One region of the Mycobacterium sp. MMS18-G62 genome, then DNA from elsewhere that is predicted to be linked to it. Evidence: predicted binding sites of a transcription regulator. Region 1 holds the regulator's gene; the other holds the start of a gene.
The links. The regulator LexA, encoded in region 1, represses DNA repair genes until DNA is damaged. The targets are predictions, from matches to a motif close to CGAACANNTGTTCG.

Region 1 (9,952 bases):
GCGGTGGTGGATTGGCGCGGCCAGGTCGTCACGATGCTGGATCGATGTTATTTGACGCAATCCGTTCCAGTTCAGTTGATTTGGGGCACACGGGATTCGGTGATTCCCGTCAGCCACGCCGAGATGGCGCACGCCGCCATGCCCGGTTCACAGCTGGAGATCTTCGAGAACTCCGGACATTTTCCGTTCCACGACGATCCGGACCGCTTTGTCGAAGTCGTCGAGCGGTTCATCGATTCCACCGAGCCCGCCGTCTATGACCAGGAATACCTTCGCAGTCTGCTGCGCGACGGTATCGGCGAAGGCACCATTTCCGGGCCCGTCGACACCCGCGTCGCCGTACTCGACGCGATGGGCGCCGACGAGCGCAGCGCCACCTGATCAGGGCTTCGCGTCACCACGTAGCATCGGCCCATGGCCATCGACGTGACAGTGTTGCGCGTTTTCACCGACCCTGACGGCAACTTCGGAAACCCTCTCGGCGTCGTCGACGCCAGTACCGTCGAGCCCGGCGACCGCCAGCGCATCGCCACCCAATTGGGTTACAGCGAAACGATATTCATCGATGTGCCGCAACAGGGAGCGAGCAGCGCACACGCGCGGATCTATACCCCGGCCATCGAGCTGCCGTTCGCCGGACATCCGACCGTGGGCGCATCGTGGTGGCTGCGCGACCGAGGCACACCCATCCACACGCTGCAGGTCCCGGCCGGCATCGTGCAGGTCGCTTACGACGACGATGTGACCGCAGTGAGCGCGCGCTCGGAGTGGGCGCCGGAGTTCGCAATCTACGACGTGGCCTCAACCGATGAGCTGTTCGCCGCAGACCCGGACGACTACCCCGACGACGTGCAGAACTTCGTGTGGACATGGACCGACCGCGAGCAGGGCGTGCTGCGCGCGCGGATGTTCGCCGCGAGCCTGGGTGTGCCCGAGGATGAGGCGACCGGCGCGGCCGCGGTGCGGATCACCGACTACCTCAGCCGCGACCTGACGATCGTGCAGGGCAAAGGCTCGGTGATCTACACGCAATGGAGCCCGGAAGGTTGGGTCCGCATCGCCGGTCGCGTGGTCAGCGACGGCATCAAACAGATCTGAGGGCGGTCGGTCAGCCCTGTGCCGCGACGTCGCGGGCCGCGCGCAGTGCCTCGATCTCTCGTTCGAAGTCTTCGGCGGATTCGAACGAGCGGTACACCGAGGCAAACCGCAGGTAAGCCACCTCGTCGAGCTCACGCAACGGCCCCAGAATGGCCAACCCGACTTCGTGGCTGGGCACTTCGGGTGAGCCCGTCGCCCGAACGGCGTCCTCCACCTGCTGGGCTAACAGGTTCAGGGCGTCGTCGTCGACCTGACGGCCCTGGCATGCCCGCCGCACACCGCGGATCACCTTTTCCCGGCTGAACGGCTCCGTGACGCCACTGCGCTTGACGACGGCGAGTACCGCCGTCTCGACGGTGGTGAACCGGCGGCCGCATTCCGGACAGGAGCGGCGACGCCGAATGGCCTGGCCCTCGTCGGTTTCGCGGGAATCGACCACGCGAGAGTCGGGATGGCGGCAGAACGGACAGTGCATCACCGCTCCTTCGCCACGCGGACAGACAACTACCTCGAACGTCTCTGAGCGTACCTGCGCAGCCCCCGAGTAGCCCAGCACCGGGGAGTTTGGCCGGCAGACAGCGGCCCTGACGGCCAGAGACATTGGGCGGCAGCGTCTTTCACTGCTCACGGGCCGCCGTCAGCCGATCGGTGCGATCAGGGTCTGACCGGCGTCCAGCGCCACGGAATCGAGTTGGTTGAGCTCGCGGATGCGCTCTACCACCTGGCCCACGGGAGCCTCAGGAGCCACTCGATGGGCGACCTGCTGCAGCGTCTCCCCCATCTGGACCTGAACCACGGCCAGTCGATCCGGCACCGCGGTGGTGCCGGCCGCCATTTCACCGAATTGAGCCACCAGACCCAGCCACACGGTGATCGCCGCCGCGATCAGCGCCAGCCCCACCGTCGTCGCCGGGGTGATGGGCCTGCGGCGGTGCGACGCCCGCGACACCAGAACGCCGCTACCGCGGTAGCGCATCGGTGCCCCACCCGGACGCTGGGACTTGGGCCGCCGGCCGGTGCCTGCCTGCCGGAATCCCGGCCTGACCACCGGCGTCGCTTCAAATTCTCGGGTGTCGAGGATCGTCATGTGCCTGCCTTCCGCTCCGATGTTTTTCGCTCTTGTGTTCGAACATACTCGATCACATGTTCGATTTATAGAACGTGTGATCGAACTGTTGCAAACGATAGAGCGACCCACCGACAAATTTCGGCGGCCGATCGGGGGCTGACCCGCGAAGGCGACACGCCTCGAACACATGTTTGATTATCTTCGGTGGGCGGACTACATTCGGCGCCATGAGCGACGACAGCAGCGACAGCGGGGACGGCACCGTCGGTACTGGGCGCAGAACACCCACCGAAGGACTGACCGAGCGTCAGCGCACCATTCTGGAGGTCATCCGCGCGTCGGTGACTTCTCGCGGCTATCCGCCCAGCATCCGGGAAATCGGCGACGCCGTCGGGCTGACGTCGACGTCGTCGGTGGCTCATCAGTTACGGACACTCGAGCGCAAGGGCTACCTGCGGCGCGATCCCAACCGGCCGCGGGCCGTTGATGTGCGCGGCGTCGACGACAGCGTGACGCCGATCGTCGCGACCGATGTGGCGGGGTCGGATGCCCTGCCGGAACCGACGTTCGTGCCGGTGCTCGGCCGCATCGCCGCCGGCGGCCCGATTCTTGCCGAGGAAGCCGTGGAGGACGTCTTCCCGCTGCCACGTGAGCTGGTAGGCGAGGGCTCACTGTTTCTGCTCAAGGTGGTCGGCGACTCGATGGTCGACGCGGCCATCTGCGACGGCGACTGGGTCGTCGTTCGTCAGCAGAACGTCGCCGACAACGGCGACATCGTCGCGGCGATGATCGACGGCGAAGCCACCGTGAAGACGTTCAAGCGAACGCGTGGTCAGGTATGGCTGATGCCGCACAACCCCGCGTTCGACCCGATTCCCGGCAACGACGCCGCCGTGCTCGGCAAGGTCGTCACGGTTATCCGCAAGATCTAGCCGTCAATTCGCCCTGACGAAGCCGTTTGTGCGGGCGAATTCCTCGTTGACGAACCAGATTTCGGCACGCGCGTCGTCGTAGAGCGCGCTTCCGGGCGCCCAGTACAACCCCGACTTGGTGTCCGCCTTGATCGGGAAACCCTCCGGCGCCTGGTCGGAATCCTCCAGCGGCAGACGGAATGGAATGTCCTCGGGCGCCGGTTCTTCGATCACGATTCGCGCGTGACGGCCGGTATCGGTGAGAGGGTCGTGCTCGACGCGGGTCGGCGTCGTGTCGACCTTGTCGGGGTCGTCCTCCACCGTCTGCGCCGCAACGGGTTCCGGCGTCACGGCGGACTCCTGGCTCACCGCAGGTTCCTGCGCCGTGACCGCGTCGTCGGCATGGTCGGTGTGATCGGGGTGATCAGGGTGGTCGGTGTGCTCAGGTGATCCCCACAGGCTCATCGGCGCCGGCGGATAGTCGTGGCTTGCTGCTGAGGACGGCAACGAGCCAAGTCCCTCCTGCGCGTAGCGATCACCGAACAGCGCGGCGGCCCGCTCGTCTTCGGCCGGTTGCTGCCCCGCGCCGCCGGTCACTGGTTCGTAGGGCGCGACGCCGGGGCCGGCGTCGTCACCTTCCAGCCGGTTGTCGTCACGGCCGCGGCGGCGGTTGCGCACCGCCGCGAACGCGACGAGCCCGACCGACACCAGTATCGGGATGAGCGCAAGCAGCCACCACCAGTTCGGCGCAAACCACTTGTGCTGCTTGGTGTTTGACCCCGCAGGGGCGGTCGGTTCCTTGGGTACGTCCTGCCCCGGCACCTTGAGACCGGCGAGCCGGGACGCCAGATTGGCCGGCTCGGTGCTGAACGCGTTCTTCGACCGGTCCCACGAGACCACTCCGCCGCTGAACCGCTGCGTGAGGACATCGCCGCTCTCGGTCTGGTCGGCGATCGGCGCGCCAAGCGGGCCGGCGGCGCCGTCCAGTTTCTGCCAGGCGGCATTCATGGCGCCGCGCACGATGACCGCGCCGTAGTCGGGTGTCCAGAAGATGACCGGCTGGTCCTCGGCGGCGAAACTGGTCATCCGGCTTTCGGTCGGGAGCCCACCGTCGACCTCGTTGGAGGTCGGGAAGCCCAGGTCGCCCTGCGGGCCACCGACGCTTTCGTACTTGGCGAGCACCTGACCGGTGACGACGTTCGCTCCGGTAGCGGGGCTATAGAAGATCTTTCCGCCTGCGAAGTTCTGGCCGAGGCCGTCCTTGCCGATCGGATATGGGGCGCCCTGCGCGGCGCCCAGCGGTCCCAGCGCCCCGCCTGCGGCGCGCCGCGCGGCGTTGATGGCCGAGGTCGGGTCTTCGGGGATGGTCAGGCCGGCCAGCTCACCTGCCAGCTCAGGGGGATCAGTCGTGAATGTCTTGGCCTTGGTGTCATAAGAGATCTCGCCGCCGGTGAACTTCTGCGAGACGACGGCGCCGCGGTACATCTCGTCCTCGGCGGGCACGCCCAGCTGCCCGGCCGAGCCTCCGAGTTTGTCCCAGGCGGCGTTGATGGCTCCGCGCACCACCCGCGCTCCAGTGCCAGGGGTCCAGAAAATCACCGGTTTATCGGCCGCGCTGAACGTGGTGTTCCGGCTGTCCTGTGCGCGGCCCGGGCCTTCGTCGATGGTCGGAAATCCGAGGTCGCTGTCGCCCGGTCCGCCCAGCGACTCGTACTTCTCCAGGATCGCGCCGGTCATGATGTGGGCGCCCGTGGCGGGGGTGAAGAAGATCTTGCCGCCTGCGAAGTTCTGGCCGAAGCCTTCTCCGACCGGATAGACGTCACCGTCCTTGGGGCCGAGCGCACCGGTGGGGCCACCGCCTCCGTCATATGCGGCGTTGATCGCGTCGTTGGCGTCACTTTCCGGAGTTGCCGCCGCGACCGGTGCCAGCAGGACGGCCACTCCGACTGCGAGCAGACCGATGGCCGCCCGCACGAGCACCGTGCTACGCCCGCTCATTTATCCTCCCCGCAATCAGCGCAAAAAATTCCTTGAAAAGTATCGCGCCCGTCAACTTTGCGTCAGCAGACGACGAATACCAAGGAGCATCGCCGATCTTGGAGAGAAAATACCTGTCCGGGCTCAGACGCCCATGCTGCGGCCGATGATCTCCTTCATGATTTCGGTCGTTCCGCCATAAATTGTCTGGACACGTGAATCGAGATAAGCGCGGGCAACCGGATATTCACGCATATATCCGTAGCCACCGTGCAATTGCAGACAGCGATCGATGAGATACACCTGTTTTTCGGTGGAATACCACTTGGCCATCGCGGCCTGCTCGGCAGTCAGCTTCTCGTCGAGGTGTAGCCGCAGAAATTCGTCGACCATGATCCGCACCACCGTCGCCTCGGTCGCCAGCTCGGCGAGCAGAAACCGGCTGTTCTGCTGGCTGCCGATCGGGCGTCCAAATGCCTTGCGTTCCTTGGCATATTGCAGTGTGTCCTCAAGGACGGCTTCCATCGCGGTCGCGGCCATCACCGCGATGCTGATGCGCTCCTGCGGCAGGTTCTGCATCAGGTAGACGAAGCCCATGCCCTCCTCGCCGAGCAGGTTTTCTGCGGGCACCTTCACATCGGTGAACGACAGCTCGGCCGTGTCCTGGGCATCGAGGCCGATCTTGTCGAGTTTTCGGCCGCGCTCAAAGCCCTCCATGCCCCTCTCGACGACGAGAAGCGAGAAGCCCATCGCGCCCTTGTCGGGGTCTGTGCAGGCCACCACGATCACCAGGTCGGCGTTGATGCCGTTGGTGATGAAGGTTTTCGCGCCGTTGAGGACGTAGTGATCGCCGTCCTTGACCGCGCGGGTCTTGATGCCCTGCAAGTCACTTCCCGTACCCGGCTCGGTCATGGCGATCGCGGTGATGAGTTCACCGGTGCAGAACTGCGGCAGCCACCGCCGCTTCTGGTCCTCGTTGGCCAGCCGCAGCAGATACGGGGCGACCACGTCGTTGTGCAGCCCGAACCCGATGCCGCTGTAACGGCCCGCGGTGGTCTCCTCGGTGATGATGACGTTGTAGCGGAAGTCAGGGTTGCCGCCGCCGCCGTACTCCTCGGGCACTGCCATCCCGAGAAAGCCCTGCTTACCCGCTTCGAGCCACACGCCGCGGTCGACGATCTTGTCGGCCTCCCACTGCTCGTGATACGGCGCGACATGCCGGTCCAGGAACGCGCGGTAGGACGCGCGGAACAGGTCGTGTTCGGGCTCGAACAACGTGCGCTCGTAGTGGACGACGCCGCCCATGGCTGACCTCCGGTGACTGGTACGGGCTGTTACCGCGAACCTACCCCATCCAACCGGATGGTTGGGCGGCGGTCAGGCCGTCGGAGTGTCGACCCGGTAAAGGTCCAGGAGTCGATACCTGAGGCCGTCGAGACGGTGACCCAGGACCGCAGCGACGCGCTTCAACATCTCGTATCCGAGTTCGTGGTCCTCCTCGCATTTGCCGCGCAGGCATCCGCCATCGAACACGATGGCGCGCGTCGGCTTCGTCGCGCGCGCGTCGAATCGCCAGCGATACGGCGGTATCAACCACGACCAACCCAAGACGTCGCCGGTTTCCAAAGTCTCGATCGTCATGGCGCCACGGCCGGGTGCAAAGACTTCGAGGGTGACTTGCCCCTCTCGGATGAGATAGAAGTTGCTCGCATCTTCGCCTTCTCTGACGACAAGATCGCCGGCGTCGAAACGCATGTTCGCCGCACACCCCACCGCCATTTGGAGATAACGCGGATCCAAGTCGGCGAAAAATGGATGGCCGGCCAAGACGCCTTCAAGCGTGCGCATCGCATTGCCCTTACCCGATACTCGCCGCCGCGCTCAGCGCCTGCGCCGCGCCGACAGCACTGACACGACGCTATCCAGCGGCCGCACCCGACGGGGCGTTTTCGACGCGCAGCTCTGACACGGTGCGCACGGCACGCAAGACGCACCTGCCCCGCCATAGACTCTGGCCCATGGCCGCCCCCACAAGCCTCACGCATTGGGGTGCGTTCACCGCGGGCATCGAAGCCGGCGACATCGCCTCCGTCACACCGTTGGACGGCGATGCCGATCCGTCGCCGCTGCTTGGCAACCTGCCCGGTTCCATTCGGCACCGCTCGCGCATCGCCACCCCGGCGGTCCGGCGCGGCTGGTTGGACGACGGGCCCGGGCCGACGACGCGGCGCGGTTCCGACGAGTTCGTTGCCGTCTCGTGGGACGACCTCACTGAGCTGCTGGCGGCCGAGCTGCGGCGCGTCATCGACACTCACGGCAATGAAGCCATCTACGGCGGCTCATACGGCTGGGCCAGCGCGGGCCGATTTCACCACGCGCAGAGCCAGGTGCACAGATTCCTCAAAATGCTTGGCGGATATACGTTTTCGCGTCACTCTTACAGCCTTGGCGCCACCGGCGTGATCATGCCGCGAGTCGTCGGCACGCACGACGACCTGTTCAAACGGTCCACCGAGTGGGACGTCATCGTCGAACACACCGATCTGCTCGTCTGCTTCGGCGGACTGGCGTTGAAGAACACCGCCATCAATCACGGTGGAACGACGGCACATCCGGCACGCGACTCGCTGCGCCGGTTCCGCGAACGCGGCGGCCGCATCGTCTCGTTCTCGCCTCTGCGCGACGACGTGGAGGGCGACTGCGAGTGGCACGCGGCGATACCCGGCACCGACGTGGCGATCATGCTGGCGCTCGCGCACGTGCTGGCCACCGAATCGCTGGCGGACCGAGAGTTCCTGAGCACCTACTGCACCGGGTACGAGCGCTTCGAGGGCTACCTTCTCGGGGTTGACGACGGTGTGCCCAAGTCGCCGCAATGGGCGGCGGAGATCTGCGGGCTACCCGCCGAGGACCTCGTCGCGCTGGCACGGCGGATGGCGGACAACCGCACGATCGTGACGGTCAGCTGGTCGCTGCAGCGGATCCGGCACGGCGAGCAGGCCCCGTGGATGGGAATCACGCTGGCGGCCATGCTGGGCCAGATAGGCCTTCCCGGAGGCGGTTTCGGGCACGGCTACGGCTCGATGAACGAGCCTGGGCTCGCTCCGCTGCGATTCCGGTTGCCAAAGCTCCCGCAGGGACCCAACCCGGTCAAGACGTTCATCCCTGTCGCGGCTGTCAGCGACATGCTGCTGCACCCGGGCGAGGAATTCGACTACAACGGCCGGCGGCTGACCTACCCCGACATCAAGCTGGTGTACTGGGCGGGGGGCAACCCCTTTCACCACCACCAGAACATTCCCCGCTTACGCCGGGCGCTCGGCCGCGTGGACACGATCGTCGTGCACGACCCGTACTGGACCGCAATGGCCAAACACGCCGACATCGTGGTGCCATCGACCACCTCGTTCGAGCGCGACGACTACTCGGGATCCCGCAACGATCCCATGCTTATGGCCATGCCCAAGCTCACGGAGCCCTACGCCCAATCCCGCGACGACTACACGACATTCGCGGCGCTGGCCGACACGCTCGGCTTTCGCGATCAGTTCACGGAGGGCCGCAGCGCGCGGCAGTGGCTGGCCCACCTATACGAAAAGTGGGCTGCCGGTCTGGATTTCGCGGTGCCCACATTCGACGAGTTCTGGCGGCGGGGCAAGCTGCGGCTGCCCGTCGAGCATGGACTCACGCTGCTGGCGGACTTTCGAGCCGATCCGCAAACTCATCGGCTGACGACGCCGAGCGGGCGCATCGAGATCTTCTCTGACGACATCGACGGCTTCGGTTACGGCGATTGCGCAGGCCACCCGAAGTGGTATGAGCCGTCGGAATGGCTGCGGGGTGAGCGCGCGCAGCGCTATCCGTTGCACCTGCTGGCCAACCAGCCGGCCTCGCGGCTTCATGGCCAACTCGACGGTGGGGCTGCCAGCCAGGCTTCGAAAGTGCAAGGGCGCGAGCCGATCCGGATGCATCCGGACGATGCGGAGTGCCGTGGCGTGGCCGACGGCGACGTGGTGCGGGTGTTCAACGACCGTGGCGCATGCCTGGCCGGCGTGGTGATCGATGATCGTCTGCGGCGCGATGTCGTGCAGCTGGCGACAGGTGCGTGGTTCGATCCGGCCGACCCCGCCGATCCAGATGCGATGTGCGTGCATGGGAACCCGAACGTGCTGACCGACGACGTGGGCACGTCGTCGCTGGCGCACGGCTGCACTGGTGCGCACGTCCTCGTCCAGGTGGAGAAATTCACCGGCACCCTGCCGCCGGTACGGGCGCACGAGCCGCCGGTGATCGTCGAGTCGTGACGGAGTCGTTGACGGTCCAAGAGCGTGGGCAGACACTCACGTTCACGTTCGACGACATGTTGCGGTTCCACGCCGGCAATTCGCCCGGCGGCGTCGCGATGGCGTTCAAGGTCATGCAGCGCGCATTCGGTGTGCTCTCCCCCACTGTGCCGCCGCAGCGCCGGTCCGTCAGCGTGCGCACCGCATTCCGCGGTCCTGGCGCGCGTGACGGCTTCGAGGCGGTGACGGGTGCAGTCTCAGACGGCCGCTATACCGTCGACCGTTCACTGGTCCGACCCGACCTCGGCCGGCTGCGGGAGGACTTCGTGTTCGTCGTCGGCATCGCAGACCGCACCGCGACGCTGTCGCTGCGCGACGGCTTCGTCACCGACGAGTTCGTCGACCTCGCCCGTGCGGAGAACCGCACGGAACACCAAGAACGGCGGCTCGACGAGCTGAAAGCGCAACTCGCTCAACAGGTGATGGCTGCTGCGGCTGCCGACGTCTACAACGTCGACTGACTAGAACGTCGCGAACTCGCGAAGGCTGGCCGCCAATGGAATCGGCACCCTCGCCTTGATCCTGGTGCCGTCCGCAGTGTGTTCGGTGGCGTC
Region 2 (9,952 bases), 150 kb from region 1:
CGGGAATTGGCCGCCGATCACCTCGAAGTGCTTGCCGGCGACAAGGGAGAAGCCAACCTCGGCCTCGATGAGCAGACCTGGCAGCGGTTGGCCGACACGGTCGATCTGATCGTCGACCCAGCCGCACTGGTCAACCATGTCCTGCCGTACAGCCAGCTGTTCGGCCCCAATGCGCTGGGCACCGCGGAGCTGATCCGCGTCGCGCTCACCGCGAAGCGCAAGCCGTTCGTTTACGTGTCGACCATCGGTGTCGGCGCCGGCATCGAACCCGGCAAGTTCAGCGAGGACGGCGACATCCGGGCCATCAGTGCCACTCGCAAGGTGGACGACAGCTACGCCAACGGCTACTCGAACAGCAAATGGGCAGGCGAGGTGCTGCTGCGCGAGGCCAATGATCTGTGCGGCCTTCCGGTTTCGGTGTTCCGCTGCGACATGATCCTTGCCGACACCACATATGCCGGCCAGCTCAACCTGCCGGACATGTTCACCCGGACAATGCTGAGCCTGGTTGCCACCGGGATTGCGCCGGGGTCGTTCTATGAACTCGACGCCGACGGCAATCGGCAGCGGGCTCATTACGACGGTCTACCAGTCGAATTCATCGCCGAGGCGATCTCGACCATCGGTGCGCATGTCGTCGACGGATTCGAGACCTACCACGTGATGAATCCCTACGACGACGGAATCGGGCTCGACGAGTACGTCGACTGGCTGATCGACGCCGGCTACGCGATAGCGCGGATCGCCGACTACGGCCAATGGCTAGGCCGGTTCGAGACCGCGATCCGCGCGCTACCGGAGCGTCAGCGTCAGGCGTCGCTGCTTCCGCTGTTGCACAACTATCAGCATCCAGAGAAGCCGATCCGCGGCTCGATGGCGCCGACAGACCGGTTCCGCACCGCGGTTCAGGACGCAAAGATCGGGCCGGACAAAGACATTCCGCACGTGACGCGGGAGGTCATCGTCAAGTACGTCACCGACCTGCAACTGCTCGGACTGCTGCAGGGGGCACGTTCACCCAACATGCTCTGACTGCCCACCTTCGGCCGACAAAGTCGCCGCGAGGTGGGCACAGCAGCACGTAATGCGACCGACTGCTACATCGCCAGGCCCACGCCAAGGAGCGCGATCGCAATCAACGGCAGAATTCCCTGTGTGACGGCGGCGCGGGCTTTGTCCGGTGACGACACAAGCAGCACCACCGCCGCGGCCAGCATCGACCCGACGCCCGCGAACACAAGCGCCACGCCGACTGCGCGGTGATCGGTGAACACGGCGACCATCCCCACCGCGGTGACGATGGCCAAGAACAGGTTGTAGAAACCCTGGTTGAACGCGAGCTCCTTGGTAGCCAGCGCCTCCTCCTCGGTGATGCCGAACGTCTTGCGGGTACGCACCGACGTCCAAGTCAGCGACTCCATCACCCAGATGTAGACATGGAGCAGGGCCGCAAGACCCGCGAAAATCAAACCGGCATAGATCATTTGGCCCTCCTAGTCGAACAGTCCTGCCTGCCCAAGGCCGCTGACTCCGCTCGGCGGCGTCATGCCCAGATGAGTCCACGCCTGAGCCGTGGCGACCCGTCCGCGTGGCGTGCGCGCAATCATTCCCGCGCGCACCAGGAACGGCTCACACACCTCCTCGACCGTGGTGGCCTCCTCCCCCACCGCGACGGCCAGCGTGGACACCCCAACGGGCCCGCCACCGAAACTACGTGTGAGCGCGGACAATACGGCTCGGTCAAGGCGGTCGAGCCCGAGCTCGTCGACGTCGTAGACCTCGAGCGCAGACTTGGCGATGTCGCGGGTGATGATGCCGTCGGCGCGCACCTCCGCGTAGTCGCGGACTCGGCGCAGCAGCCGGTTGGCGATGCGCGGCGTGCCGCGGGAGCGCCGGGCGATCTCCGCGCCGGCGTCGGCGCCCAGCTCGATGCCGAGGATGCCCGCCGATCGGGACAGCACCCGCTCCAGCTCGGACGGCTCATAGAAGTCCATGTGCGCGGTGAAGCCGAAGCGGTCACGCAGCGGACCGGTCAGCGCCCCCGACCGCGTGGTAGCGCCGACGAGGGTGAACGGTGCGACCTCGAGCGGAATCGACGTGGCGCCAGGGCCTTTACCGACCACGACGTCGACGCGGAAGTCCTCCATCGCCAGGTACAGCATTTCCTCGGCGGGCCGGGCGATGCGGTGGATCTCGTCGATGAACAACACATCGTGCTCGACGAGATTGGACAGCATCGCCGCCAGATCGCCCGCGCGCTCCAGCGCGGGACCTGACGTGACGCGCAGCGACGACCCGAGTTCGGCGGCGATGATCATCGCCAGCGACGTCTTGCCCAGGCCGGGCGGACCCGACAGCAGAATGTGATCCGGTGTGCTGCCGCGGTTCTTCGCACCCTCGAGGACCAACTGCAGCTGCTCGCGCACCCTCGGCTGGCCGATGAACTCACGCAGTGACCGCGGCCGCAGGCTGGCGTCGATATCGCCCTCGCCGACGGTCAGCGCCGCCGAGACCTCGCGGTCTTCGGCCTCCTCGTCGTCTTCGAACCGGCTCATTTCTTACCCAGCATCGACAGCGCCGAGCGCAGCGCGCTCGACGTGGTGGCCTCCGGCTCGTTGGCCAACACCTTGTCGGTGGCCTCCTCCGCCTGCTTGAGCGCAAAGCCAAGTCCCACAAGTGCTTCCACGACCGGACCGCGTATCGAATGCCCATTCAAGGCGACGGTTCCCGCAGGTGTCACGGGGCCGATCTTGTCGCGCAGCTCCAGCACCAGGCGTTCGGCGCCGCGCTTGCCGATGCCGGGCACGCGCGTCAGTGCGGTGACATCCCCGTCGGCGAGCGCCTGCCGCAACGACTGTGAGTCATACACGGCCAGGGTGGCAAGTGCGATCTTCGGGCCGACGCCGGACACACCGAGCAGGGTGAGGAACAGGTCACGGGCGTCGGCGTCGGCGAACCCGTACAGCGTCTGCGAGTCCTCCCGCACGATCATCGCCGTGATCAATCGGGCTTCGGTGCCACGGCGCAGCGTGGCCAGCGTCGAAGGAGTCGCCATCACCTTGTAGCCGACACCGGCGGCCTCGATGACAACGTGGTCCAAAGCGATGTCGAGTACCTCGCCGCGAACGGATGCGATCATCGTGCCGCCTTTGCCTTTGCCTTTAACGTCGCCTTGTACTTGCGTTGTTGCTCGGCGGCCAGCGCCTCCGCGGCCGCCATCCGGGCGATCATCGGGGCGCGCCAGCAGTGGCAGATGGCCAGCGCCAGCGCGTCAGCGGCGTCGGCTGGTGTCGGTTTGGTTTGCAGCGCAAGGATTCTGGTGACCATCGCGGTGACCTGTGCCTTGTCCGCGTTGCCGTTGCCGGTGACGGCGGCCTTGACCTCGCTGGGCGTATGGAAGTAAACGTCGATGTCGCGTTTGGCCGCCGCCAGCGCGACGACGCCACCGGCTTGTGCGGTGCCCATCACCGTCGACACGTTCTGTTGGGAAAACACACGCTCGATCGCGATGACGTCGGGCCGGTGGGTGTCCATCCAGTGCTCGACCGTATCGCTGATGGTCAGCAGCCGCCGATGCAGAGGTTCACCGGCGGGGGTGCGAACCACATCGACGTCGAGTGCGATGACCTGACGCCCCGTGCCGCCCTCGATGACGGACAGCCCGCATCGCGTCAGGCCGGGGTCGACTCCCATTACCCGCACGCGAGCCCCTTCTGTGAACACCTGTTCGACACGGTAACCCCGCGGACCGACGGTTTCCGGCAGGGACACGCTCAGATCCGGTACTGGCCGGAGCGGTCGCCATGGTCGAGGACTACTGCCATGCAGCAATCTTGGCCGCCAATGCCACTCCGCGATATTGGGGGGCCAGGGCGCGTCCCGCGGCGAGCAGCGGTTCGGTGCTGCGCAGAGTGCGGGCCAGTACGAAGGCGCCCTCAAGCGCGCCGATCAAAGCGAGCGCGACGTCGCGGGCTTGCGTCGGATCCAGTCCCCGTGACGCGAAGTAGGCGCTTCCCCCGTCCACCCACGACTGAAAGACCTCGGCGGTGGTTTCACGCAACTCCTCGACGGTATCGGCGACCTCCGCCGCGACGCTGGCGACCGGGCACATGTTGGCGAACCCGGTTTCGGCCATGTCCTCGGCGGCCTGGGTGAACACCGCGTCGACGGCTGCGCCGAGGTCGGTGTAGTCGTCGACGATCGACGGGATGAGCAGTGCGTAGGCGCGACCGGCGTTGACCAGGGCTTCGCGAGCGATCTGCACCTTGCCGTCGCGGAAGTGGTGATACAGCGAGCCGATCGGCGCCCCTGAGGCCTGGACGATGTCCTTCATGCCGACGGCGCCGTATCCCTTGCGCCGCATCAGCTCCACGGCAGCGGTCAGGATCGAGTCCCTCGTGAACCTTGCCATCGTCGCCTCCCGGTTACAGACTAGAGCATACGTTCTAGAATCAGCGTTCTATTGCCGAGGGGTCGCCATGAAGTCTGTTGAGGTCACCGCTGGAACCGTCGAATACCGCGAAGAGGGCGACCCGCACGGTCCGCCGGTCGTGCTGCTGCACGGCCTGCTGATGAATGACGCACAGTGGAACCTCGCGGTTCCACTGTTGCCGAAGCAATTCCGCTACCTGCTGCCCGTGCTGCCGATGGGCGGTCACCGCATCCCGATGCGCGAGGACGCGGATCTGACCCTGCCCGGAATGGTGGGGCTGGTCGCAGATTTTCTGGACGCGCTCGATCTGACCGACGTCACGCTGGTGGTCTCCGACTGGGGCGGACCGATCTTTCTCACCGACATCGGCCGCGACAAACGCGTTGGTCGGCTGGTGATCTGCCCGTCCGAGGCGTTCGACAACTTTCCGCCGGGGTTTCCCGGCAAGGTGGCATGGTTGGCGAGTCGCACCACGCAGACGGTGTGGCTCGCGATGCGCCAGCTGAAGATCGGATGGCTGCGCCGGCAATGGCTGATGTTCGGTCAAATGGCGAAAAAGCCTGTCCCCCAAGACATCGTCGATGCGTGGTTAGCGGCCGGGATGACCGACCGGCGGGTCCGGCGCGACCTCGTCAAGTACTGCCGCACCAAGTTCGACGGCGCGGACCTGATTCGTGCCACCAACCGGCTCAAGGAATTCGACGGCCCGGCGCTCGTGCTGTGGAGCCGCAACCCGGTCATGCCGGCCGAGCATGGTGAACGCCTGGCCGCCCTGCTGCCGAAGGGTCAACTGCGCTACGTGGACGACGCCTACGTGCTGGTCATGCTCGATCAACCAGACGCGACGGCCCGAGCTATCGGCAATTTCCTTACGACGCAGAGCTCTCGGGGGTAGTCGCGTACTGCGTCAACGTCCCTGCCTCTGCGGAGCGGGCGATCTCCTGGATGCGTTCGCCGGACCGGCGCCAGCCACGCACCTTCTCTTCCCCGACCTTGGTACCGTCGCGCTCGATGACAATGGACCATCGCGCGCCGAGCCACTTGGACGCAAGCCAGAACGGCCACGCCAACATGAACGGCAGCACGATGACGAAGATGATCATGTCGAGGAAATCGATGCCGCTTTGGTAGGGCATCGCCGTGAACCACCAACGACGCACCGTCCATTCAGTGCCATCTGGGTCCGCCACCGTCACCTTGGCCATGCCGCCTCCTGGTTGGGATTCGCTTCAGCTAAGGAATTATTCATGAAATGCAGGCAAGCCGAGTACGGTCTGCGTCATGCCCACCGTCCGAAGCTTCTGCCGGGTATGCACGTCGGTCTGCGGGATTCTCGTGGAAGTCGACGGCGATGAAGTCAAGGCAGTGCACGGCGACCGCGATCACCCGTTCTCGCAGGGCTATACCTGCCCGAAGGGCCGCGCGCTGCCGCAGATCCATCACCACCCGAAGCGGTTGGAGCGTCCGCAGATCCGCGTCGACGGCACGCTCCAAGACACGACGTGGGATGTCGCGCTCGACGACCTCGGCGCGAAGCTACGCGACACCATCGACCGCCACGGGCCGGAGTCGGTCGGCATCCTCTTCGGTACGGGTGTGGGCATGGACGCCGTCGGCTACCGCGTCGCACAACAACTGCACGCGGCGATCGGAACGCCTGCCAAATTCAGTCCGTTGACGATCGACGGCACGGCCAAGGTGTTGATCTCCGACTTGATGGCGGGATCGCAGGCGCTGACCGGTCGCCCCGACTACGGCAATGCCACGTTTGTGATGTTGATCGGCAGCAATCCCGTTGTCTCCCATGGCCACACAATCGGTCTGCCGAACCCCAGAGGCGCAATCCGCGACCTGGCCACGCACGCCGAGGTGTGGGTCGTCGACCCTCGCCACACCGAAACCGCACGGCTGGCGACGCACCATCTGGCGCCGCGGCCGGGCACCGATTACGCGGTGCTGGCGTACCTGGTTCGCGAGGTACTGCGCGACGGCGTGAATGCGCATGCCCAAGACGCCGACCTGCTCGCTGCGGCGGTCGAGCCGTTCACGTTGCGGCACGCGGCCGCACTCGCCGATGTGCCCGAGGCTGCGCTGGAGCAGTTGCTTGCCTCGATTCGCCGTGCCGGCCGCATCGCGGTCGACGTCGGGACCGGTATCACCATGTCCGCGAGTGCCAATGTGACGCAATGGCTTTCGTGGTCGTTGATGGTCATCACCGGTTCGATGAACCAGCCCGGCGGGTTGTGGTTTCATCCCGGATTCGCCTACCAGCTGGAGGGCTTCGAGCTGCCGCTCTCACCGCCGGAAGGAACCTTTGGGCCAGGACCACGCAGCCGTCCGGAGACGCAGTCGTTCTTGAGGGAGTGGCCGTGCGCGGTGCTGCCCGACGAGATCAACGCGGGAAACATCCGGGCGTTTCTGAACCTGGGCGGGAACATGATCACCGCGTTTCCCGACACCGCCTCACTGGCGCCGGCGCTCGAGAAACTCGACGTGCTGGCGACCACGGAGATTCTGCCGAACGAGACGACCGCGCTGTCGACACACGTGCTGCCCACCACCGATCAGCTCGAGCGGCCCGACGTCACGCTGTGGGACATCCTGGCGCCCCGGATCTCGGCGCAGTACACCCCCGCCGTCGTCGCACCCGCCGGCCAGCGACGCTCGATGTGGTGGGTGCTCGCCGAACTCGGTCGGCGACTTGGTCACGAGCTGGCCGATACCACCGCCACGGACGAGGAGATGCTGGCCCGAGTCAGCGGCGGCGGCAGGGTTGCATATGACGAGCTCACGGCCACCGGCTGGGCAGAGGCTCCGCGCGAGTTGCCTGCCGCCTGGGTCGAACGACACATCGAACGGTTGGACGGCTGGCGACTGGCGCCCCGCCTCGTCGTTGAGCAGCTGGCCGCGCTGCGCGACCCAGCCCCGCTGGTGTTGATTCCGCGGCGGCAGATGGGCCGGCTCAATTCGCAGCTGGAGTACCTCGGCGAAGCCGCCGAAATAATGCTGCATCCCGACGACGCCACCGCCGCGGGCGTGGCCGACGGTCAACCGCTCGTCGTGCGCACCGAGCTCGGCGAGCTGACCGGCATCGCGAAAGTGGACCCTTCTGTTCGGCGTGGCGCCGTCTCGGTGCCGCACGGCCACGAAGGCGCCAACGTGAACCGGCTGACAAGCAAGGACGACATCGATCTGGTGACGGGCATGACGCGCTACTCCGGTGTGCCGGTCAGCCTTCATCCGGCGTGACGCCGATCTGCCTCATCTGCGCATAGACGTCGACGACGCCCCACGTCTCGGCGACGCGGCCGCCGGCGAAGCGGAAGATGAAGATCTCGTTGTATGTGACGGACTTGCCAGTGCCGGCGACGCCCATGAATTCGCCCTGGTGGGTGCCGGTGACCGTCGTCCTACCGACCACCTTGTCGCCCTCGGCGATCACATCCTCGACATTGAGGTGGATGTCGGGGTAGATCCGAAGGAGCATCGCCCACACCTGCTTGAGGGCCTCGGGCCCCGTCGCGTCGATTGGCAATGGCGTGCGGATCACGGCGTCCGGCGCGACCAGCTCATCGATCGTCTTGAAGAGGAACTCCGCATCGCCGGTACTGGCGGCGTCGTGGAACCGCTTGAATGCCGCCTTGTTGCTGGTTTCCTCGGCTGTCGACACTCGGTTCCTCCTGCCGCGGCCTACTCCTCGATCTGAGCGAGGATTTCGTCAGGGATGTCGGCGTTGGTGAAGACGTCCTGCACGTCGTCGCTGTCTTCGAGCGCGTCGACGAGCTTCATGATCTTGCGCGCACCGTCGGCGTCGAGCGGAACGCTGACCGACGGCTGGAAACCGGCTTCTGCCGAGTCGTAGTCGATTCCTGCTTCCTGCAACGCCGTGCGGACTGCGACCAAATCGCCTGGCTCGGAGAGGATTTCGAAGCTATCACCCAGATCGTTGATCTCTTCGGCACCGGCCTCGAGGACGGCGGTGAGCACGTCGTCCTCCGTAAGGCCGTTCTTCTCCAACGTGACGACGCCCTTGCGGGAGAACAAGTAGGACACCGAACCGGGGTCCGCCATGCTGCCGCCGTTGCGCGTCATCGCGACGCGGACCTCGCCGGCCGCGCGGTTTCGGTTGTCGGTGAGGCATTCGATCAGCACGGCGACGCCGTTGGGGCCGTAACCCTCATAGGTGATGTTCTGGTAGTCGGCGCCGCCGGCTTCCTCACCCGCGCCGCGTTTGCGGGCCCGCTCGATGTTGTCGTTGGGCACCGAGTTCTTCTTGGCCTTCTGAATGGCGTCGTACAGCGTCGGGTTGCCGGCCGGGTCACCGCCGCCGACGCGTGCAGCCACCTCGACGTTCTTGATCAGCCGGGCGAAGTTCTTGCCTCGACGGGCGTCGATGACGGCCTTCTTGTGCTTGGTGGTGGCCCACTTGGAATGGCCGCTCATGCAGGTACTACCTCTTTCCCTTACTGCAAAGTCCGACCAACGAGTCTACGTGGACGTTTACGCCCTACCGAACGGCGTCAGGCGTCAACCGATGTCCCCTTCGATATAGCGCTGCAGGTTTGGGGCGACCGCCGCAAGCACCTCGTCCTCGCCCATCGAAGCGATGGGCTCGATCTTCCACACATATCGCATCATCGCGAACCCGATGAGCTGGCTGGCGATCAATCCGCTGCGACGCAACCGGTCCTGCTCGTCACCGCCGAGTGTGGACTCGCCGATAAGGCTGCGCTCGACAATCGTCCGCAGCTTCTCGCGGGTCTTGGGTTCGTGGGCCGCGGTGAGCAACACCGCCCGCAGCGTGGGGCCGATCTCGTCGTCGGCCCAGCTGTTCAACACCGTGCGCACCAGCTGTCTCCCGAGCTCGGCCTTCGGCGTGGCCCATGTGTCGGTCACCGCATCGAGCCATTTCTGCGGCGGCGCAGTGGCGGCGTCGAGCAGGTCATCCTTCGAGCCGAAGTAGTGATACACGAGCGCCGCGTCGACATCCGCAGCCCTTGCCACTGCGCGGATGGTGGTGCCGGCCCAGCCGTTGGCGGCGAACTCGTCGCGCGCCGCGGCCAGGATGCGCGCCGAGAGCACGCCCCGATCGTCGCGGGGACCGGGGGTGACCGACCGCTTCGCCATAGTTTCATCGTACCGTGAATTTCACGTTGCGTTGAAACTAGTTTCAACGTAGCGTGAAACTGTGTCGAGGCAACTCAACGGTCCACAGACCACAGGACGCGAGTACCGCAATCTCAGCGAGCCGCGGCACGGCATCCGGCGGGACGACAACGTCGAGGTCCCGATGCGCGACGGCACCCCGCTGCTGGCCGACGTGCACCGACCGGACGCCGACGGCCGCTTCCCCGCACTGATCGCCGCTTCGCCCTATCCGCGCCAGATTCAGGACCTCGGCGCGCCCGCGGGCTTCATCGAAGCCGGAGTGACCGACTTCTGGGTATCGCGCGGGTACGTGCACGTCATCGCGAACGTGCGGGGAACCTGTGGCTCAGGCGGCACATTCGGGTTCTTCGA

Region 2: ruvC (crossover junction endodeoxyribonuclease RuvC) is a predicted target of LexA. The motif match lies at 3,717-3,730, and genes of this name have one in related genera.

Annotation. Positions count from the first base shown of each region.
Region 1 is NZ_CM132662.1:4,035,704-4,045,655, reverse strand. It holds gene ACWW36_RS20175 (alpha/beta fold hydrolase) at 1-381, shown strand, start outside; gene ACWW36_RS20170 (PhzF family phenazine biosynthesis protein) at 415-1,098, shown strand; gene nrdR (transcriptional regulator NrdR) at 1,109-1,573, opposite strand; gene ACWW36_RS20160 (LysM peptidoglycan-binding domain-containing protein) at 1,736-2,185, opposite strand; gene lexA (transcriptional repressor LexA) at 2,395-3,099, shown strand; gene ACWW36_RS20150 (LGFP repeat-containing protein) at 3,103-5,076, opposite strand; gene ACWW36_RS20145 (acyl-CoA dehydrogenase family protein) at 5,200-6,360, opposite strand; gene ACWW36_RS20140 (cyclic nucleotide-binding domain-containing protein) at 6,433-6,903, opposite strand; gene ACWW36_RS20135 (molybdopterin guanine dinucleotide-containing S/N-oxide reductase) at 7,074-9,359, shown strand; gene ACWW36_RS20130 (hypothetical protein) at 9,356-9,859, shown strand; gene hflX (GTPase HflX) at 9,860-9,952, opposite strand, start outside.
Region 2 is NZ_CM132662.1:4,181,936-4,191,887, reverse strand. It holds gene car (carboxylic acid reductase) at 1-1,032, shown strand, start outside; gene ACWW36_RS20960 (DUF1304 domain-containing protein) at 1,098-1,484, opposite strand; gene ruvB (Holliday junction branch migration DNA helicase RuvB) at 1,494-2,555, opposite strand; gene ruvA (Holliday junction branch migration protein RuvA) at 2,552-3,139, opposite strand; gene ruvC (crossover junction endodeoxyribonuclease RuvC) at 3,136-3,702, opposite strand; gene ACWW36_RS20940 (TetR/AcrR family transcriptional regulator) at 3,815-4,411, opposite strand; gene ACWW36_RS20935 (alpha/beta fold hydrolase) at 4,479-5,327, shown strand; gene ACWW36_RS20930 (hypothetical protein) at 5,302-5,637, opposite strand; gene ACWW36_RS20925 (molybdopterin-containing oxidoreductase family protein) at 5,714-7,681, shown strand; gene ACWW36_RS20920 (ester cyclase) at 7,662-8,102, opposite strand; gene ACWW36_RS20915 (YebC/PmpR family DNA-binding transcriptional regulator) at 8,123-8,875, opposite strand; gene ACWW36_RS20910 (TetR/AcrR family transcriptional regulator) at 8,960-9,559, opposite strand; gene ACWW36_RS20905 (CocE/NonD family hydrolase) at 9,621-9,952, shown strand, end outside.